DNA from 3 places in the Kitasatospora sp. NPDC048296 genome. Region 3 is predicted to be linked to each of the others. Evidence: riboswitches for the same ligand, from Rfam matches in the RefSeq annotation. Region 3 holds a riboswitch; each other region holds the start of a gene.
The links. Region 3 has a riboswitch for cobalamin ahead of metE (5-methyltetrahydropteroyltriglutamate--homocysteine S-methyltransferase). Riboswitches for the same ligand answer to the same signal wherever they lie in the genome.
Positions count from the first base shown of each region.

Region 1 (7,093 bases), on a different contig from region 3:
ACGCCGACCCGGAGGCCGCCTGGCGCCGGATATCGGGCAGCCGTACGACTGTCGCCGCGCTGTTGATGGACCAGAAGGTGCTGGCCGGGGTGGGCAACGTCTACCGCGCCGAGGTGCTGTTCCGGCACCACATCAACCCGCACCGGGCCGGCCGCGACCTCACCCGCGGCGAGTGGGACGCGATCTGGGCCGACCTGGTCGTCCTGATGCGCGAGGGCGTCGCCGCCGGCCGGATCGACACCGTCCGCCCCGAGCACACCCCGGAGGCCATGGGCCGTCCGCCCCGGGTGGACGACCACGGCGGCGAGGTGTACGTCTACCGCCGCGCCGCGATGCCCTGCCTGGTCTGCGGTACGGACGTCCGGACCGAGGAGCACGCCGCCCGCAACCTGTTCTGGTGCCCGACCTGCCAGGCGGCCTGAACGGCTGATCCGCCCACCGGCCGCAGGCCCGGCCCGTAGGCTGGGCCCAGACCGGCCGGAGGGAGCACGTGGATGGATCGGCGCGAGGTGACGAACACCGTGTCAGGCGCCACGGTGGGCGGCCACGTGGTGCAGGCCGACAGCATCGGGTCGGTGCACTTCCACCAGCCGGATCCGGTGCCGAGGCCACGTCAGGTCCGGTCGCCGCACGGCCCCTTCGTCAACCGCGAGCCGGAACTCGCCGCGCTGACCGGGGCGCTCGATCGGCTCGACGAGGGTGAGCCGGCCATCGTCGTGATCACCGGACTCGGCGGGGTCGGGAAGACCGAGTTGATCGCCAGGTTCACCAAGGAGCACCGGTCGCACTTCCCGGACGGCGACCTCTACGCCGATCTCCAGGCCTACCGGCACCAGGGCGGGGTGGACCTCGCCGAACTCCTGGCCGGATTCCTGCGTGCCCTCGGCGCGGAGCCCCCGGCGGTGGAGGCGGAGCGGTTCACCGAGTTCCGTACCGTCACCGCCGAGCGCCGCTGCCTGTTCTTCCTGGACAACGTCGAACACGCAGCCGAGGTCCGGGCGTTGCTCCCGTCCAGCGGGCTGGTGGTGGTGGCGAGTCGGCGGCGGCTGCCCGCGCTGCGGACGGACGGCGCCGAGGTGCGGCAGCTCGGGCCGTTGAGCGCGGCGGCCGGCGCCGATCTGGTGCGGGCTTGGCTGGGTGCAGAGCGGGGTACCGACCAGGAGTTGGCGGAGTTGGTCGAGCTGTGCGGCGGGCTACCGCTCGCGCTGAATGCGGTCGGGAGCCAGCTGTTGGACCGCGATCGGCTGGCAGTTGGCCGGGTGGTGGCCGAACTGCACGACCGGGAGGGCCGGTTGGTCATGCTGAACGATGAAGAGGGAAACCTTCGCCCGACCTACGACCTGGTCTACGAGCGACTCTCGTCGGAGGGCCGGGCTCTCTACCACCTGATCGGTGTGCACCCGGGACCTTTCGTCTCGGTCGAACTGGCCTGCGCGGTGGGAGTCGAGCAGGCACGGGAAGCGCTGAACGAGCTCCGCGCCGTGCACCTGCTCGATGAGGTGGTGGACGACGACGAAGAGGAACGCTTCCGGGCTCATGACGTGGTGCGGCTGCACGCCTACGACCGGACCCGTGAGCTCCCGAACCGGACCGAGATCCTGGCTCGCGTGGTGGCGTACTTCCGGGGGCGCGCGTCGCTGGCGGACCGTGCGATGGGGGCGCGGTTGCGGCTGCAGGACCCGGGCGGCGAGGGTCTGCCGGGCTTCGGCTCCTATGCGGAGGCACTGGAATGGATGCAGGCGGAGCGTGCCAATCTGCGCGCGGTGGTGGAGACGGCCGCCGAGCAGCGATGGCACGGCGAAGTGTGGCGGATCTGCGAGTCGCTCTGGCCGCTCTACCACAACCGCAAGCACTACCAGGACCTGATCGCCACCCACCGGCTCGGTGTTGAGTCGGCTCAGTGGGACAACCAGCCCAACGCTGTGGTCCGACTCCGCAACCAGCTTGCCCGCGCTCACTACGAGCGTAAGGAGTACCTGCTCGCCGCCGAGCAGTTGGCGCGCGCCACCGAGTTGGTTCCGTTGGTGACCGACCGCCTCGTCGTGGGTGTTCTCTACGAGATGGACGGCCTGCTGTGCCTCGCTGACGGACGGCCGGGGCGGGCAGTGGAGCGGTTCACACTGGCACTGGAGGAGAACCGGGGCGACGATCACGGCGAGATCGTGCAGCGGTACCACCTCGCGCAGGCGCTGATCGCCGACGGTCGCCCCGAGCAGGCGCTGACCGTCCTTGCCGAGGCCGCCACGCGGGCGGAGGGCACCGAGGACCTCGACATGCTGATGAAGCTGCCGCTGGTTCGAGCGCGGGCACACCACGCTCTCGGACAGCTCGACGTCGCCGTGACCCAGGCCGAGGCCTGTGTTCGGAAGGCCAGGGAGTTGAGCCAGTACCCCAAGGAGGCCCAGGCCCACACCCTGCTGGTCGCCCTGGCCGAGGAGCTGGACGACCCGGAGCTGGCGGAGCGCAGCCGCGCCCGGCTGCGGGAGCTGCGGCCCTAAGGGCCGGTCCGGAAGGACACCTGGGTGCGGTGCTCGCCGGTGCGGACGGTGAGGCCGTGTTCGGGCAGGCCGGCCGGGTCGCCGCCGTCGGCGAGCCAGGAGGCCACGGCGGAGCCGAGCAGCAGCGGGTCGAGAACGGGCTCGGCACGGCCGAAGTCCCGTTCGGCGAGGGCCTCCAGCAGCCGGCCGGTGTGCAGTCTGAGCAGGTGGCGGGCCGGGCCGAGGGCGGCCACCGCGACGGCGAGGCCGGGGAGTTCGGCGGCGGTGTCGGCGAGCCAGTGGGTGGCGGGGTGTTCGGCGTGCGGCTCGGTGCGGGCGAGGACCTCGGCGGTGTAGCGCAGGGCGTCGCCCGGGTGGTCGTCGGTGAGTGCGTGGAAGCCGCGCGGGGTGGGGTCGTTCGGGTCGAAGGGGTAGCGCCGCAGGCTGACCTCCGTCCCCTCGCTCTTGCCCTCGACGTCGTACGCGGTGGGCCGGTCGGTGCCGCCGGGGCGCGGGACGGGCTTGGGGTAGGGCGGCAGGACGGGTTCGCCCTCGGGTTCGTCCAGGCGCTCCAGGAAGGAGTAGAGCAGCGGGCGCAGCAGCCGGGCGGATTCGCCGCGGTGGGCGAGCGAGCGGTCGGTGATGTCAGTGAGGTCGGCCGGGTCCCGGGCCAGGGCCTGTTCGAGCTGGGCGGCGAGGTCGCCGTCCGGGTCGAGGACGGGCGCGGCCTGGCCGAAGGCGTAGCTGGGGGAGTGCGGGTCGAGTTCGGCGGCGCCGGTGGCGACCAGCAGGGTGCGGCGGCCCAGGGCGGCGCCGTAGACGGAGACCGAGCCGTGGTCGCCGATCAGGCAGTCGGCGGCGACCAGCGCGGCCTGCCAGCCCTGGTGCGGCGGGATCAGCCGCAGGCCCATCCGGCGGGCGTCGTCGAGCAGCGTCTCGGGGTCGTGCCGGCTCCAGATGTTGGGGTGCAGCACGACGGCCACCGTGTACTCGTCGGCGGGCAGCCGGCGGACCAGGCGGCGGGGCAGGTCGGGGCGGCGGCCGAGTAACGAGTGCCCGCTCCAGGTGGAGTTGACGACGACGAGCCGGCGGCCGTCGACGGCTCCGAGTGCGGCGCGGTAGGCGTCCCGGGAGCGTTCGCTGCCGAGGATCCGGTCGAAGCACGGGTCGCCGACCACCCGGGCGACGTCCAGGGCCTCGGGGCAGGAGACCCGCAGCCGGTCCAGCTGCTCGGGGTGGGAGAGGCCGAGGACGTCCACGAACACCCGCCCCCGGTGGGTGAGTTCGTTGCGGGACAGGCCCGCGGCGCTGACCGTGTCGCCGGTGGACTCGGTCACCAGACGGTTGTAGCCGGCGCCGTGCGGGAGGACGACCAGGTGGGCGTCCAGCCGGTGCATGGAGGCGTGGACGGCGCAGGCGACGGCCAGGTCGAAGCGGCGGCGGACGGCGTCCTCCCACTCCAGCACGGTGTAGCCGGGCAGGCCGCGCAGGTAGTCGGTGAGGCCGCGGTCGGCGAAGGCGGAGCCGGGGTTGACGGTGAAGTACCGCTCGATGCCGTCCTGGTTCAGCAGGGTGAGGACGTCCAGGACCCGGGTCGCCGAGGTGAGGGTGCGGGCGACCGCCAGCACGCGGGCCTTGACCGGGCGGGTGTTCCAGCGGTCGGCGGGCCAGACGTGGGGGTGGGACGGCACCTCATGATCGTACTCATCCGGGCCGCTCCCGGGGTGCCCCTTGCGAGAGACGGTCGGGCCCGAGTGTCGGTCAGCCCGCCGCTGCGGTGGGTTCGTGGTGTTCTCCGGCGGCGCACTCGTCGAGGAGGGGGCGCATGCTGTCGTCCACGAGCCGGTAGCGCACCACGCGTCCGTCCTTGTCCCCGGTGACCGCGCCCGCGGTGCGGAGCAGTCGCAGGGCCTGGGAGACGGCGGGGTCGCGCATGCCGGTGGCGACCGCGAGGTCGCTGACGGCGAGCGGCCCGGCCCGGTGCAGGGCGAGCAGCAGGGCGAGCCGTCCGGGGTCGGCGAGCAGGGAGAACCGCTCGGCCCAGGTCCGGACGTGGGCGGTGTCCCCGATGGCGGCGATGGCCTCGCAGACCCGGTGTCCGTCGATGGTGCGGTGGCCCGCGCGGTCGGCCGGTACGAGATGCATGCGGACATTCTGGCAGCTCACGACCTGTGATCCTGGACACCTGCACAGGTGCGCAACCTTGCGAGGGTGGTGGACTGCCCCTACGGTGTTCCCCGCCGTGGTGCTCGGGAAGACCGGTGACGGACCCTCAGGGGTCCCAGTCCGGAGCGGCCCTCGCCACTGTGATCGGGGGAGAGTTGTCCGAACCCACATGCCACTGGGCGCCTCGTGCGCCTGGGAAGGCGGGTCCGGAAGCCCCGTAAGCCAGGAGACCGGCCACGGCATCTCACGAAGTCTTTCCACGAGGTGCTGGAGCGTGATCCGAAGATGACCCTGCCCGAAACCGCCACTCCCACGGAGGCGGCCCCCTCCGTCCTGCCCACCTTCAGATGGAAGCGCGAGGACACCATCCGCACGGCCGGGTTGATGGGGGTGATCCTGGCCATGCACGTGGTGGCCTTCGGGACGCTCGTCTTCCTGGTCGCGCCGCACAACTACGCCGTCGGGACCCAGGTCTTCGGGGTGGGCCTGGGTATCACCGCCTACACCCTCGGCATGCGGCACGCCTTCGACGCCGACCACATCGCGGTGATCGACAACACCACCCGCAAGCTGATGGCGGACGGCAAGCGGCCGGTCTCGGTCGGGTTCTGGTTCGCCCTCGGGCACTCCTCGATGGTGGTCCTCATGGCCGCCCTGGTGGCGGGCGGCGCCCAGCTGGCGAACACGCTGATGGACGACGACTCGGCCACCCACAAGTGGCTCGGGCTGGTCGGCACCACGGCCTCCGGCGCCTTCCTCTACCTGATCGGCGCGCTCAACCTGGCGGCGCTGGTCGGCATCCTCAAGGTGTTCCGCTCGATGCGGGCCGGGAAGTACGACGAGGCGCAGCTGGAGGAGCACCTCAACTCGCGCGGCTTCATGGCCCGGGTGCTGAACCGGGCGACCCGCTCGATCACCCGGCCCGGGCAGATGTTCCCGGTGGGCATGGTGCTGGGCCTGGGCTTCGACACCGCGACCGAGGTCACCCTGATGGTGATGGCCGGCTCGGGTGCGGCGGCAGGGCTGCCCTGGTACGCGATCGTCTGCCTTCCGCTGCTGTTCGCGGCGGGGATGAGCCTGTTCGACACCCTGGACGGGACCTTCATGAACTTCGCGTACCAGTGGGCGTTCTCCAACCCGGTGCGCAAGGTGTACTACAACCTGACCATCACCGGGCTGTCGATCGCGGTGGCCTTCATCATCGGCACCATCGAGCTGGTCGGGGTGCTGCACGAGAAGCTCGACCTGACCGACCCGGTCACCGGGTTCATCGCGGACATCTCGCTGGACAACGTCGGATACGCGATCGCCGGGCTGTTCGTGGTGGTGTGGGCGATCGCGATCGCCTACTGGAAGCTGGCCGGGGTCGAGAAGCGCTGGACGCCCGCGGAGTAGCCCGTCGGTCCCGCCGCCGCGCTGAGGTCCTTTCCGAACGCCGAAACGGCGCCTCCCCCGGGCGGGGAGGCGCCGTTTCGCTCGTGGTCAGTGCCGGTCGCCGTACCGGCGGCGGAACTGCTCGACCCGGCCGGCGGTGTCGAGCACCCGGGACTGGCCGGTGTAGAAGGGGTGGCTCGCGGAGGAGATCTCGACGTCGATCACCGGATAGGTGTTGCCGTCCTCCCACTCGACGGTGCGGTCGCTGGTGACCGTCGAGCGGGTCAGGAAGGCGAGGCCGCCGACCTTGTCGCGGAAGACGACCGGGCGGTAGCGGGGATGGATTCCGGACTTCATGGCTGGGCTCCTCCGGGGTGGTTGCGGGGTGTTCGTTCAGCGCTCTTCGCGGAAGTCGACGTGCCGGCCCATGACCGGGTCGTACTTGCGCAGGACCATCCGGTCCGGGTCGTTCCGGCGGTTCTTGCGGGTCACGTACGTGTAGCCGGTGCCGGCGGTGGAGCGGAGCTTGATCACGGGGCGTAGTTCGCTGCGGGCCATGGGGTGTCCTCCTGGGCCTCGGGTGCCGGGTTCGAGGGGCTGGGTCGAAACCGTACACCGAAATGGAAGTCGTTTTCATCTGACCTCAACATGAACTCCGTCCCGCCCATTCCCGGAGGCGCGCGAGGGAAGGTCCGATGGCCGAGAACGGGCAGTGGCGTGCGACCGTCGCCCTCCCCTGGGGGTGCTCGGCGGGCGGTTCGGGCCGGGGGTTCGTAGGCTCGACGCATGGCCGATGCGTACACGGGGCGGCGGGAGCGGGTGCGGGAGCACTGCAGTGTGGCCGGGGCCGATGCGGCGCTGGTCACCCGGGCGGCGAACGTGCGGTACCTGACGGGCTGCGCGCCGTGCGGGGCGACCTTGCTGCTGACCAGGGAGCGGGCGTTGCTGGCGGTGCCGGACGACCTGCCGCCGGACGACTCGGGGGAGCACCTGATCACCGCCGACGTCACCCAGATGCCGGTACCGGCCGGGGCGGACACCGCGCTGGCCGCCACGGCCGCGGCCGCGCGGCTGGG
Region 1 covers NZ_JBICZB010000031.1:28,665-35,757, reverse strand. Annotated here, with positions in the region: gene ACGF12_RS19905 (Fpg/Nei family DNA glycosylase) at 1-422, shown strand, start outside; gene ACGF12_RS19900 (AAA family ATPase) at 510-2,498, shown strand; gene ACGF12_RS19895 (hypothetical protein) at 2,495-4,168, opposite strand; gene ACGF12_RS19890 (ArsR/SmtB family transcription factor) at 4,239-4,622, opposite strand; cobalamin riboswitch at 4,704-4,897, shown strand; gene ACGF12_RS19885 (HoxN/HupN/NixA family nickel/cobalt transporter) at 4,929-6,038, shown strand; gene ACGF12_RS19880 (type B 50S ribosomal protein L31) at 6,126-6,374, opposite strand; gene rpmG (50S ribosomal protein L33) at 6,411-6,575, opposite strand; gene ACGF12_RS19870 (aminopeptidase P family protein) at 6,804-7,093, shown strand, end outside.
Region 1: it holds a riboswitch for cobalamin, as region 3 does, so the genes downstream of both, ACGF12_RS19885 (HoxN/HupN/NixA family nickel/cobalt transporter) here and metE (5-methyltetrahydropteroyltriglutamate--homocysteine S-methyltransferase) in region 3, are expected to answer to the same signal.

Region 2 (7,093 bases), on a different contig from region 3:
CCCCCGGCCACCCGCAGCGCCTCGAAGGCGAGGCCGCGCACCAGCGCGTCGTCGCCCTGGGCCGCCTCCAGGAGTTCGGCCACCGCGCGGTCCGCCGGACGGGCCGCCACCCAGGCGCGGAACTCGGCCCGGGCCGGGCCCGGCGAGTAGTCCGCGCAGGCGTTCAGCAGCTCGAAGGCGCTCTGCTCGATGTGCCCGGCCGCGGTCTGGGCGACCGTGCAGATCTCCTCCAGCTTCGCCCGCACCGCCCAGTGGCCCAGCGGGGACAGCTCAGCGGCATCGTTCCTGCGCACCACGGCGCCGACCGCCGCCAGGCCGTCCAGCATCCAGTCCAGGACGGCGGCCACGTCGGAGGGCGAGGCCGGGGTGTCGATCTGCGGCTCGCGGCAGGTGCCGCGGACGGCGGAGACGGCCGAGGCGGCGTGCGGGACGGGCGACAGGCCGGGGCCGCCGAGGCCGGTACCGACCCGGCGCTCGTCCAGGCCGCGGCGCAGCAGCTCCAGCAGCTCGCTCTCGGCCACCGGGCCGTCCACCAGGTGCAGGAAGGACAGCAGCTGCGGGGCCTGGTCCACGGCCTGGCCGGCCAGGACGGCGAACACCCCGCGCAGCGCGGCGGGCGGCACCGGGGCGAGCAGCGTCCAGGCGTCGAACAGCCCGGACCAGCCGCGCACCACGGCCTCGTCGTCGTGCTCCCAGGCGTGCAGGCGCCAGCCGGGGCCAGCGCCGCCGTCCCGGGCCTCCACCAGGCCGACCAGCAGCGCCTGCCCCCAGGCCTTGGCGGCGGCGCCGACCGTCATGGCCAGCGCCCGGCCCGCCGCGCGGGCGTCCTCCGGGAGCAGCTCGCCGCGCTTGTCGACCTCGTCCAGCTCCCCGGCCCAGCGGGCGATCCGGACGGCGTCCACCAGCATCCGGCGGGCCAGCGGTGCGAGCTCGGCCGGCGCGGGGAAGCCGTCCGGCACGGGAACCCGGCCCCGCCCTGGCGCCGGCGCGGGCCCTCGTCGCCGGGGTACACCGGCCCCGCCCGGCCTGCCACCGGAGGGCCGGTGGGGTGTACCCGGGAGACGGGTCACCGTCGCACCGGTACCGATCGTCGGCGGGAGCGGGGCATCACGGTCGCGCGGGTTCCGAGACGTCACGTCGAGCAGTCTTCCCCTTGTACCGGCCTTCTGTCACATCCGGTTGTCCGTACGACCGGGAGACCGTGGACGGCACCTCCGCAAGATCGGGCAACAGTGGCAAACCGCCTGGCTGGAAACGTGTGGCGGGACCATGCCAGGGTTGCGGCCGGGCGTCGCGGTGCTCGTTCGGCCGGTCACGCTGCGTGTCGGACGGGCGTGTACGGAGGGTGTGCGGAGGCGCGGTGGGCGGGGATCCGGCCAGGCGGCATGTGCCGGGGGACGGAGGTTTCGGCACGGGAAGTCGACCGGGCCGACTTCTGGTGCGCGAGCGGGAGCCGCGCCGGGGGCGCGATCCGGACAGCGAATCGAACGGGGGTCGCGCGGACGGCAGGGCGGAGCCGCGGCCGCCCCGGGCCGGTGGTGCTTCCCGGGGCGGCAACGGGCGGTCGGGTGGGCTGTCGCGGGGGAAGTCGGATGGGCCGACCCTCACCCACAGGGCCAAGATTTGGCCCCCGAAGCCGGGGCAGGCGCGGTCAGAGCAGGGGGGTGAGCCAGCGACGGAGGAGTTCGGTGTAGTGGTCGGGGGCGGAGTTCCACAGGGCGGCGTGGTCGGCGCCCGGGAAGGCCTGCAGGTTGACCACGTCCGGGCGGGCGGCCGCGAGGCGCTGGGCGGCGCCGAAGGGGGCTATCCGGTCGCTGGGGCTGTGCAGCACCAGCGTGGGGGCGTGCAGGTCCGCGCCCTCGGCGAGCCGCGCGAAGTCGGCGAGGTCGACGCCGGTGCGACCCTCGGCGGCCAGGGCGCCCAGCTCGGCGGCGACGCCCGTGAAGCCGGCCCGGGCGGCGTCGCGGCGGGCGGAGGCGGGCAGGTCGAGGACGGGCGAGTCGAGGATCAGCCCGCTGATGGTGTTCGCCCACGCGGAGCGGGCCGCCGCGTGCAGGACCATGGTGGCGCCCAACGACCAGCCGTACAGGATCACCCGGCCCGCGCCGTGGTCGAGCGCCAGCCGTATCGCCGACTCGACGTCGCGCCACTCGGTCGCGCCGAAGTGGCTCAACCCGTCCGGGGAGGCGGGGGCGCCCGCGTCGCCGCGGTAGGTGACGGCGAGGACGGGCAGGCCGAGGCGGTCGAGGACGGGCAGGACCGGGAGGGTCTGCTGGCGGTCGGCCTCGGTGCCGTGGACGAGGATCACCCAGGTGCCGCGCTTGCCGTCGAGGTGCCAGGCCGGGAGGGCGCCCAGCTCGCCGTCGGCGCTGGTGTCACTGAAGGCCAGGCCGAGCGCCTCGGAGGGGTCGCCGAGCAGCACGCGGGGGGTGAAGTGCACCTCGGTGCCGGGCGTGAGGGTGCCCCGGTCGGCGCGGACCAGCCGCCGGGTGACGCCCTGCTCGTCGCTGTGCAGGATCTCCTCGACCACCGCGTGCCCGCCGCCCTCCCACTCGACGGCCCAGCGGCCGCGCCGCAGGCTCTCGGGGCGGCGGGTGAAGGTGACCCGGCCGGCGGCGAGGCTCTGCACCAGGATGGGCCCGGACTCCTGCACGGCCACCCCCACCCCCGGCCCCGCACCCGGTCCCGCACCCGGCCCCGCGCCCGGATGGACCATCCGCTCGGAGGCCCGGCGGCCGATCACCAGGACGACGGCCCCGGCCCCGACGGCGGCGGCGGCCACGACCGCTGCGGTTCGCCAACGCATATCGTTCCCCGCTCTGCTTCACGGACCCGGACGGTGTTCGTACACCAGTTCACCAGGGTCGTGCTCCCCAGGCCACCGGAATGGGCCATCCGGGGCACGGGGGGAAGAGGAGCCTCAGACCGGAACGGCCGTCGGCTGGGCCGCGAGCAGCTGCCAGAACCGGGGAGTGAGCGGCGGGGCGGGGGCGCTGGGCACGCTGGGGGTGCCCCAGTGGGTGGGGACGTGGTGTTCCTGGTGGAGGACGGGGAGGACGGCTGCGAGGTCCGGCTCGGGGACGGGGACGAGACGGGCGAGGGCGCGCAGATGGGGCTGCCAGCGGCCGGCGACGCACTGGCGCAGCAGCCGGTCCAGGGCCTCGGCGCGGCCGGTGGCCTCGACCAGCTCGGTCAGCCGCAGGCCGAGGACCTGGGCGAGGGCGTGGGTCTGGTCCGGGTCGCCGTCCCAGTGGCCGGTCAGTTCGGCCTGCTGGTAGGCGGGCAGGGACATGCCGACGCGTTCGGCCACGGTCTCCTGGCCGAGTTCGCGGGCGATGCGGTGGTCCCGCAGGCGCGTCGGGCGGGCCCCCATCAGGTCGGCGGCGGGGCACCAGAGGGCGCGGGCGAGGGCGATGAGCTCGGCCTCGCCGGGCCTCAGGTCGCCGTTCTCCCAGGCGAGGACGTGGCCGAACAGCAGCCGTACGCCGTGGGCGGCCATGCCCTCGGCGACCTGTTCGGGGGTCAGGCCGAGGCCGACCCGGTGGGCGCGTGCGGCCTCGGGCGAGAACGGCACCGGGGGCGGGGCGGCGGCGGGGGTCTTTCTGCGGCGCATGGCACCGAACGGTAGGCGCGGCCCTCGGCGCGCCCCCAGCCCCGGAACGCACGAAGCGGGACTGACGGGCCCTCCGCCGCGCTGGGCGATCGCACAGTGACGGCACCCGGCCGCCGTGCGGCCGCCGTGTGACCAACCCCTCCGTGACCTCGGTTGACGCGTGGATCGGCCGCGTGATGGGATCCTTGCGCCAAACGGAGGCATGGAGAGGAAGCCGGTGCGAATCCGGCGCGGTCCCGCCACTGTCACCGGGGAGCACGCTCGGAAGGTGTCACGGCGGGCCGTCAGAAGCCGCTGGAAGGCCCGGGGGTGCGTCCGACCCGGAAGCCAGGAGACTCTCGCCCCCGGTACGTCGATCCAGGGCGCGGACCCTGAGTGAGGACACGCACGCGATGCAGCCTGCCCCGCCCCGTCGGACCCCGAGCTGCCCACCGCCGTGCGCCCGCTGACCCGCGCCGCCGCCTTCGCGCTGGGCGCCGTCGCGGGCTACGCCGTCGACGCCCGCTTCGCCGACCCCCGCCGCGGCCACCCCGTCGCGCTCTTCGGCAGCGCCGCGACCCGCCTCGAACGGCGCCTGTGGCGCGACGACCGCACGGCCGGGACGGCGTACACGGCGCTGTGCGTGGGCGCGGTCACGGCCGGCGCGCTGGCCCTGGACCGTACGGTGGGACGCCGTCCGCTGGGGCGGGCGGCACTGGCCGCGGCGGCGACCTGGACGGTACTCGGCGGCACCTCGCTGACCCGGGAGGCGCGCACCATCGGCCGCTCCCTCGCCGCGGGCGATCTGACGGCTGCCCGGGAACGGCTGCCACACCTGTGCGGGCGGGACCCGAGCGCGCTGGACGAACAGCAGATCGCCCGGGCCGTGGTCGAGTCGGTGGCCGAGAACACCGCCGACGCCGTGGTGAACGCGCTGACCTGGGGCGCCCTGGCGGGCACGCCGGGCCTGCTGGCCTTCCGCGCGGTGAACACCCTGGACGCGATGGTGGGCCACCGCTCGCCCCGCTACGCCCGCTTCGGCTGGGCCTCGGCCCGGCTGGACGACGTGGCCGGCTGGCCGGGCGCCCGGCTCACCGCGCTGCTGACGGTGGCCGCCGCACCCGAGCCCCGGACCGCCTGGCGGGTCTGGCGGCGGGACCGCTCCGCGCACCCGAGCCCGAACGCGGGCCAGGCCGAGTCGGCCTTCGCCGGCGCGGTGGGCGTGCGGCTGGGCGGCACGCTCCGGTACCCGCACGAGCCGAAGGGCGCGCCGGTGCCGAAAGCGACGAACGACAAGCGACCGACGCAGGAGAGAGCGCCGGAGGGTGGGCCCCTCCTGCCCGAGGGCGGGCAAGGAGGGCGAACGTCGGCGCCGGACCACGAGCGCCCGGAGGCGAGTGCGGAGCCACGGGAAAGGGTGGAGCACCGGCCGGTGCTGGGCGCGGAGTTGCGGCCGGTGACGGTGGACGACATCGAGCGGGCCTGCACGCTGTCCCGGCGGGTGGGCGCGCTGGCGCTGGGTACGACGGTCGCGGGGCACGTCCTGCTGCGGCTCCTGATGAAGAGGGGTGGGGCATGACGAACGCGCTGCTGGTCGCCGGGACGACCTCGGACGCGGGCAAGAGTGTGGTGACGGCCGGGATCTGCCGCTGGCTGGCCCGCCAGGGCGTGCGGGTCGCGCCGTTCAAGGCGCAGAACATGTCGCTGAACTCCTTCGTCACCGCCGACGGTGCCGAGATCGGCCGCGCCCAGGCGATGCAGGCCCAGGCCGCCCGGGTGGAGCCGGAGGCGGCGATGAACCCGGTGCTGCTCAAGCCCGGCGCGGACGGCCGCAGCCAGGTGGTGCTGCTCGGCCGGCCGGTGGCCGAGGTCGGCGCGCTGGACTACCGGGAGCGCAAGCCCGTCCTGCTGGAACGCTCCCTGGAGTGCCTGGCGGACCTGCGCCGCCGCTTCGACGTGGTGGTCTGCGAGGGCGCCGGCTCGCCCGCCGAGATCAACCTGCGCGACCGGGACATCGCCAACATGGGCCTGGCCACTGCCGCCGGACTGCCCGTCGTGGTGGTCGGCGACATCGACCGCGGCGGGGTCTTCGCCGCGATGTACGGGACGCTGGCGCTGCTGTCGGCCGAGGACCAGCGGCACGTGGCGGGCTGGTTCGTCAACAAGTTCCGCGGCGACGCGCGGCTGCTGGCGCCCGGGCTGGAGATGCTGCACGAGCTGACCGGCCGTCCGGTGCTGGGCACGCTGCCGATGCTGCCGGGCCTGTGGCTGGACGCCGAGGACTCGCTCGACCTGTCGACAGTGGTGGACCGGGTCGACAGCCGCGGGCCGCTCGGGGCGGACGTGCTGCGGGTGGCCGTGGTGCGCTTCCCCCGGCTGTCCAACTTCACCGACGTGGACGCGCTGGCGCAGGAGCCGGGCGTGCTGGTGCGCTGGGCGACCCGGCCGGAGGAGCTGGCCGACGCCGACCTGGTGGTGCTGCCCGGCACCCGGGCCACCGTGGCGGACCTCGCCTGGCTGCGCGAACGCGGCCTGGAGCCGGCGCTGAAGGCGCGGGCGGCGGCCGGGCTGCCGATCCTCGGGGTCTGCGGCGGGTACCAGATGCTGGCGCGCTCGATCGACGACGAGGTGGAGTCCAGGGCGGGCGTCGTCGACGCGCTCGGGCTGCTGCCGACGAGGGTGCGCTTCGGCGCCGAGAAGGTGCTGGCGCGGCCGGTCGGCGAGGCGTACGGACAGCGGGTCGAGGGCTACGAGATCCACCACGGAGTGGTGGCCGTCGACGGGGGCACCCCCTTCCTGGACGGCTGCCGGGTCGGCTCGGTCTGGGGCACCACCTGGCACGGCGCGCTGGAGAACGACGGCTTCCGCCGCGAACTCCTGCGCGAGGTCGCCGAGTCGGCGGGCCGGGCGTTCGTCCCGGCGCCGGACACCTGCTTCGCCGAGGCACGCGAGGCCCGGCTGGACCGGCTGGGCGACCTGATCGAGGAACACGCGGACACCGACGCGCTGTGGAAGCTGATCGAGGGCGGGGTGCCGGCAGCCGGGTCGCTGCCGTTCCTGGCGCCCGGGGCACCTGGGAGTGACGCATGACTGACGTCCGCTATCCGTTCACCGCGATCGTCGGCATGGCCGACCTGCGGCTCGGGCTGCTGCTGAACGCGGTCTCCCCGGCCGTGGGCGGCGTGCTGGTGCGCGGCGAGAAGGGCACCGCGAAGTCCACCATGGTGCGCGCGCTGGCCGGGCTGCTGCCCTCCATCGCCGCCGTGGACGGCTGCCGCTTCTCCTGTGACCCGGCCGCGCCGGACCCGCAGTGCCCGGACGGGCCGCACACCTCCCTTGGGAGTCACGAACGCCCTTCCCAGCTGGTCGAGTTGCCGGTCGGCGTGGCCGAGGACCGGATCGTCGGCTCGCTCGACCTGGAGCGCGCGCTCGCCGAGGGCGTCAAGGCGTACGAGCCCGGGCTGCTCGCCAAGGCGCACCGCGGCGTGCTCTACATCGACG
Region 2 covers NZ_JBICZB010000051.1:46,501-53,593, reverse strand. Annotated here, with positions in the region: gene ACGF12_RS26410 (hypothetical protein) at 1-959, opposite strand, end outside; gene ACGF12_RS26405 (alpha/beta hydrolase family protein) at 1,652-2,806, opposite strand; gene ACGF12_RS26400 (helix-turn-helix domain-containing protein) at 2,921-3,613, opposite strand; cobalamin riboswitch at 3,820-3,951, shown strand; gene ACGF12_RS26395 (cobalamin biosynthesis protein) at 4,050-5,171, shown strand; gene ACGF12_RS26390 (cobyric acid synthase) at 5,168-6,682, shown strand; gene ACGF12_RS26385 (putative cobaltochelatase) at 6,679-7,093, shown strand, end outside.
Region 2: it holds a riboswitch for cobalamin, as region 3 does, so the genes downstream of both, ACGF12_RS26395 (cobalamin biosynthesis protein) here and metE (5-methyltetrahydropteroyltriglutamate--homocysteine S-methyltransferase) in region 3, are expected to answer to the same signal.

Region 3 (7,093 bases):
GGTGCGGACGGCGAGCTCACGGGCCACCTCGGAGGTGGTGGTGCCGCCGTTGATCCCGACCACCGAGCCGGGCGGGACGAGTGCGGCGGCGGCTTTGGCGATGCGCTGCTTCTCGCCGGCCTGACGCGCGGTCTTGTAGCGGAGCGGCAGATCGTACGCGACTCCGCTCAGCACCGCGCCACCGCGCGTGCGGGTCAGGACCTGCTGGCGGGCGAGCTCGTCCATGTCCCGTCGCACGGTGGCCGCGGAGACGTTCAGCAGCTCGGCCGCCGTCGCCACATCGATCCGGCCCCGGTCGCCCAGGATCTCGAGCAGGCGAGACCACCGCTCGTGCGGGCCCATTATCACTCCCTCAACTCGGATGTTTCGATCACGAGCCTATCGCTGCCGATCACCGGTGAGCGGTGGCCTGACGCTTCCGGTGACCAGTATTGCTCATAGATGACGTATTGAGCTATGAATAGATCAGTTTCAAGCATTGGCTTGCAGTCCTGAGCGGACGCTCGGGCCGGACCGATGCCCGTGCCGCCCCGAGCCCCTACCGAGGAGAGCCCTGAATGAGCCACGTCGAGCAGGAGATCGCCAGTCAGCCGGAGTGCTGGCGCCGGGCCCTGGAGCTGGAGCCCGCCGGTCTTCCGGAGAAGGGCGAGCGGGTGGCCGTGATCGGGTGCGGCACCTCGCTGTACATCGCCCAGGCGTACGCGTCGTTGCGTGAGGCGGCCGGGCTGGGGGAGACCGACGCGTTCGCGGCCTCGGAGTTCCCGGCCGCGCGTGGCTATGACCGGCTGGTCGCGATCAGTCGCTCCGGGACGACGACCGAGGTGCTCGCCGCCCTCGCTCGTGCCGGACACATTCCGAGCGTGGCGCTGACCGGTGATCTCGACACGCCGATCAGCACGGCCGCGAACACCGTGGTGGACCTGGAGTTCGCGGACGAGAAGTCGGTGGTGCAGACCCGTTTCGCCACCACGGCGCTGGCGCTGCTGCGCAGCCACCTGGGCCTGGCCCCGGCGGACCTGCCCGAGCAGGCCGCGCGGGCGCTGGCCGAGCCCCTGCCCGAAGGGGCCGTCGCGGCGGGCCAGTTCACCTTCGTCGGCACCGGCTGGACGGTCGGTCTGGCCAACGAGGCGGCGCTCAAGCTCCGCGAGGCCTCCGGTGCCTGGACCGAGTCGTACCCGGCGATGGAGTACCGGCACGGTCCGATCAGCATCGCCGCCCCGGGCCGGGTGGTGTGGTTCTTCGGCGAGCCGCCGACCGGGCTGCTGGAGCAGGTCCAGGGCATCGGCGCCGTCACCTCCGTGACCGACCTCGACCCGCTGGCGGACCTGGTGCGCGCCCAGCGCCTGGCCGTGGAGCTGGCCAAGGCCGGCGGCCTGGACCCCGACCAGCCGCGCAACCTGACCCGCTCGATCGTGCTGGCCCAGCCGTGACCAGAGTGATCGCCCTCGATGTCGGCGGCACCTACATCAAGGGCGGCGCGGCCGGCGAGGACGGCATCCTGCACGAGAGCGACCGCTGGTTCACCGGCGCGGAGCGCGGCCCGGACGCGGTGCTGGAGACGGTGCTGGCGGCGGCCCGCGAGCTGGCCGACCGGCACGCTCCGGCGGCGGCGGGCATCGCGGTGCCCGGCATCGTCGACGAGACCGCGGGGACCTCGGTGCTGGCGGCCAACCTCGGCTGGCACGGGCTGCCGTTGCGGGAGTGGCTGGCGGAGGAATTGGGGCTGCCGGTGGCGCTGGGTCACGACGTGCGGGCCGGCGGTCTGGCCGAAGCGCGGATCGGGGCGGGCCGTGGGAGCCGGGACTTCCTGTTCGTCCCGGTCGGCACCGGCATCGCCGCGGCCGTCATGTCCGACGGGAAGGCGGTGACCGGAAGCCACGTCCGGGCCGGGGAGCTCGGACACCTGGTGGTCCGCCCCGGCGGCCAGCCCTGCCCGTGCGGTGGCCGGGGCTGCCTGGAGACCGTCGCCTCCGCGGCCGCCATCGCCCGCCGCTACACCGCCGCCACCGGGGAGGACGCAGTCACCGCCAAGCACGTCGGCGAGCGCGCCGCCGCCGGGGACCAGGCCGCCGTCACGGTCTGGAACGAGGCGATCGAGGCGCTCGCCGACGCCCTGTCCGCCGCCATCACGCTGCTCGACCCCGAGCGCATCGTGATCGGCGGCGGCCTCGCCCGCGCCGGTGACCCCTACTTCACGCCCCTGCGCGCGGCGGTCGCCGAACGGCTCACCTTCCAGACGATGCCGCGGATCCTCCCCGCCGAACTCGGCCACGAAGCCGGCTGCCAGGGCGCTGCCCTCCTCGCCCACGACCTGCTGGCCCACGACCCGCTGCAGCGAAAGGCCGACCGGTGATCCTGACCGTCACGCTCAACGCAGCCCTCGACGTCACCTACCGGATCGACCGGCTGCGCCCACAAGGCAGCAACCGGGTGCGCGCGGCGGCCGAACGGGCGGGCGGCAAGGGCGTCAACGTCTCGCGCGTCCTGCACGCCCTCGGCCACCCGAGCGTCGTCACAGGACTCGTCGGCGGCCTCACCGGCCAGGCGATCCGCGCCGAACTCGCCGCCGCCGGCCTGACCGACCGCATGCTGCCGATCGCGGGCGAGTCCCGGCGGACCGTGGCCGTGGTCGAGGAGAACATCGGGGACACCACGATCCTGCTCGAACCCGGTCCGGTGGTCGAGGTCGAGGAGTGGGCGCGGTTCCTCGACCACTTCGACGAGCTGCTACCGGAGGCCACGGCGGTGGTCCTCTCCGGCAGCCTGCCACGCGGCGTCCCCGACGACGCCTACGCATGCCTGCTCGGGCTCGCGCACGCACGCGGCGTCCCGGCGGTGCTCGACGCCGACGGAACGGCCCTGCGTGCGGGGCTGCCCGTCGGACCGGCCCTGATCAAGCCGAACGCCGACGAACTCGCCTCCGCCACCGGCCTGACCGACCCGGCGGCGGCCGCCCGGGCGCTGCGCGCCGCCGGAGCCGGCGCGGTGGTCGCCTCGCTCGGTGCCGACGGCCTCATCGCCGTGACCCCGCAGGGCAGTTGGCGCGCCCGCCCACCCGAGCGGCTGGCCGGCAACCCCACCGGCGCCGGCGACGCCGCGGTGGCCGCACTCACCCTCGGCCTGGTCACCGGCGCCCCCTGGCCCGACCGGCTCGCCGAGGCCGTGGCGCTGTCCGCGGCCGCCGTCGCCGCACCGCTCGCCGGCGACTTCGACCCCGACGTCCACCGGGCCCTGCGGCCCCGGGTGGACGTCCAACCCTTCGCACCCTTCGCAGCTGAGGAGTTCAACCCGTGCCCCTGACCGGAACCGGCGACATCGTCACTCCCGCGGCGAATGCCGCGCGCGGCATCGGCGCGTTCAACGTCATCCAGCTCGAACACGCCCAGGCCATCGTCGCCGGAGCCGAGGCCGCCGGCGCCCCGGTGGTCCTGCAGCTGAGCGAGAACGCCGTCCGCTACCACGGGGCGCTGACCCCGATAGCCTCCGCCGTGCTCGCCACCGCCCGCACCGCCGCGGTGCCCGTCGCCGTCCACCTCGACCACGCCACCTCCACCGACCTCGTCGCCGAGGCCGTCCAACTCGGCTTCTCCTCGGTCATGTTCGACGCCTCCGTACTGCCCTACGAGGAGAACGTCCGCGCCACCGCCGAGGTGGTCGCCCGCTGCCACGCGGCGGGCGTGTGGGTGGAGGCCGAACTCGGCGAGGTCGGCGGCAAGGACGGCGTCCACGCCCCCGGCGCCCGAACCGTACCCGCCGAGGCGGCCGCCTTCGTCGCCGCCACCGGCGTCGACGCCCTCGCCGTCGCCGTCGGCACCTCCCACGCCATGCTCACCCGCGACGCCGTCCTCGACTACGACCTGATCGCCGAACTACGCGACGCCGTCCCCGTCCCACTGGTCCTGCACGGCTCCTCCGGCGTCGCCGACGAACACCTCGCCCGCGCCGTCGAACACGGCATGACCAAGGTCAACATCGCCACCCACCTCAACCAGGTCTTCACCACCGCCGTGCGCCGCACCCTCGACGACAACCCGTCACTCGTCGATACCCGCCGCTACCTCGGCTCCGGACGAACCGCCATGGCGACCGAGGTCACCCGCCTGCTGCGCGTCCTCAAGGCTCCGACGGCCTGACGCTGCTGATGAGCCGAGGCCCGTCCCCGATGGGACGGGCCTCGCTGTCGTGCTGTTCGGGCCTCACCGCCCGAAACCCGCCACCGCTGCCACGAGGCCGCCGAAGGCGTCCAGGACCCAGTGGTTGCCCGTTGCCACGATCGAGGTCGGCGTGAAAGCCGGATGCAGCAAGCACAGCACCTTCATCATCGGCGTGGCCGCGGGCGGACGTCCTCGCGCCTGACCTCGTCTCAGTATGTGGATGCTTGAGTGATTCTCCGGCCGGGCAGCGGGGGATTGGCCTTAGGCTGGCCGGGCAACTGGTTCGCCCCGTCCGCCAGGCGGGGTGTCGTAAGAGGGAACCCGGTGACGCCTTTCAACTGGCCAGTCCGGGACTGCCCCGCAGCGGTGAGTGGGAACGACCGCCGTCATACGCACTGGGTCCGGAACGGGTCCGGGAAGCGACGGCCAGTAGGTGTTCGTCCCTGGAAGGTCAGGGCGGGTGTGCCCGCGAGTCCGAAGACCTGCCCGTTGCCCGCGTGCGACCGATCGCGCGCGGCCATCCGGTGACCTCGAGGGCGGGTCGGCGACCATACCAGGCGAAGCCGCCCCCATGTGCGGTCGCTCGCCGGGTTCGTCATCCCTTCGCGCCTTCGTCCCGTCCCCGGGACCATGAGGAATCAGGCTCGCGAAGGAGAGTCCCTTGACCACGAAGTCCGCAGCCGCGGCAACTCTCGCCACCGTGTACGGATACCCCCGCCAGGGCCAGGGCCGGGAACTGAAGAAGGCGATCGAGGGCTACTGGAAGGGTGCCGTCACCGCCGAGGAGCTCCAGGCCACCGCCGCCGGGCTGCGCCGCGAGAACTGGGCACAGCTCGCCGAAGCCGGTGTCGGGGAGGTCCCGACCGGCGACTTCTCGTTCTACGACCACGTGCTGGACGCCTCGGTGGCCGTCGGCGCGATCCCCGCCCGGCACCGGGCCGCCGTAGAGGCGGACCCGTTGGACGGGTACTTCGCGATGGCGCGCGGTACCCAGGACGTCGCGCCGCTGGAGATGACCAAGTGGTTCGACACCAACTACCACTACCTGGTGCCCGAGTTGGGGCCGGACACGGCCTTCGCCGCCAACCCGGCCAAGGCGGTCGCCGAACTGCGGGAGGCGCTCGCGCTCGGCCACCGCGCCCGCCCGGTGCTGGTCGGACCGGTCACCTACCTGCTACTGGCCAAGCCCGCCCCGGGCGTGGCCGAGGACTTCCAGCCGATCACCCTGCTGGACCGGCTGCTGCCCGTCTACGCGGAGCTGCTCGCCGACCTGAAGGCCGCGGGCGCCGAGTGGGTGCAGCTGGACGAGCCCGCGCTCGTCCAGGACCGCACCCCGGCCGAGCGCGGGACGATCGAACTGCGTGCCGCCGCCCGCGCCTACCGCGAGCTCGGCGCCCTGGCCGACCGTCCGAAGCTGCTGGTCGCGAGCTACTTCGACCGCCTCGGCGAGGCGCTCCCTGTCCTCGCCAAGGCCCCGGTCGAGGGGCTGGCACTGGACTTCACCGGCCCGGCCGCCGCCAACCTGGACGACCTCGCCGCCGCCGGCGGGCTGCCCGGCAAGCGGCTGGTCGCGGGCGTGGTCGACGGCCGCAACATCTGGATCAACGACCTGGAGAAGTCGCTGGCCACCCTCGCGACCCTGCTCGGCCTCGCCGACCGGGTCGACGTCGCGCCGTCCTGCTCCCTCCTGCACGTGCCGCTGGACGCCTCCGCGGAGCGCGACGTCGACCCGCAGATCCTGCGCTGGCTCGCCTTCGCCGAGCAGAAGGCGCGGGAGGTCGCACTGCTGGCCCGCGGCCTGCGCGAGGGCACCGCCGCGATCGCCGCCGACCTCGCCGCCAACCGCGCCGACCTCGCCTCCCGGGCCAACTCGCCGATCACCCGCGACCCGGCCGTCCGCGCCCGCAGCGCCGCCGTCACCCCCGACGACACCCGTCGCGCCCAGTCCTACCCCGTACGCGCCGAGGCCCAGCGCGCCCGCCTCGGCCTGCCGCTGCTGCCGACCACCACCATCGGCTCCTTCCCGCAGACCACCGAACTGCGCGTCGCCCGAGCCGACTTGAGTGCCGGACGGATCGACGCCGCCGCCTACCGCGAGCGGATCGAGGCGGAGGTCCGCGAGGTCATCGCGTACCAGGAGAAGGCGGGCCTCGACGTCCTGGTGCACGGCGAGCCCGAGCGCAACGACATGGTCCAGTACTTCGCCGAACAGCTCACCGGCTACCTCGCCACCCGGCACGGCTGGGTGCAGTCCTACGGCACCCGCTACGTCCGCCCGCCGGTCCTCGCCGGGGACATCTCCCGCCCGCACCCGATGACCGTCGACTGGTTCCGCTACGCCCAGGGCCTGACCGACCGCCCGGTCAAGGGCATGCTCACCGGCCCGGTCACCATGCTCGCCTGGTCCTTCGTCCGCGACGACCAGCCGCTCGGCGACACCGCCCGGCAGGTGGCGCTGGCCCTGCGCGACGAGGTCACCGACCTGGAGGCCGCCGGCGCCGCCGTCGTCCAGGTCGACGAGCCGGCCCTGCGCGAAACCCTCCCGCTGCGGGCCGCCGACCGCCCGGCCTACCTGGACTGGGCTACTGAGGCGTTCCGCCTGGCCACCTCCGGAGTGCGGGCCGACACCCAGATCCACACCCACATGTGCTACGCGGAGGTCGGCGCGATCATGACGGCGATCGACGAGCTCGACGCGGACGTCATCTCCCTGGAAGCGACGCGCTCACACATGGAGGTGGCCGGCGAACTCGCCGAGGCGGGCTACCCGCGCGAGGTCGGGCCGGGCGTGTGGGACATCCACTCCCCTCGGATCCCGAGCACGGAGGAGGCGGTGGAGCTCCTGCGCGCAGGCCTCGCCGCGATCCCGGCCGAGCGGCTCTGGGTCAACCCCGACTGCGGCCTGAAGACCCGCGGGTGGGCGGAGACCCGCGCCTCCC
Region 3 covers NZ_JBICZB010000121.1:6,130-13,222, reverse strand. Annotated here, with positions in the region: gene ACGF12_RS36765 (DeoR/GlpR family DNA-binding transcription regulator) at 1-342, opposite strand, end outside; gene ACGF12_RS36760 (SIS domain-containing protein) at 558-1,430, shown strand; gene ACGF12_RS36755 (ROK family protein) at 1,427-2,353, shown strand; gene ACGF12_RS36750 (1-phosphofructokinase family hexose kinase) at 2,350-3,300, shown strand; gene ACGF12_RS36745 (ketose-bisphosphate aldolase) at 3,291-4,133, shown strand; partial or broken gene ACGF12_RS36740 (phosphatase PAP2 family protein) at 4,203-4,319, opposite strand; cobalamin riboswitch at 4,417-4,659, shown strand; gene metE (5-methyltetrahydropteroyltriglutamate--homocysteine S-methyltransferase) at 4,816-7,093, shown strand, end outside.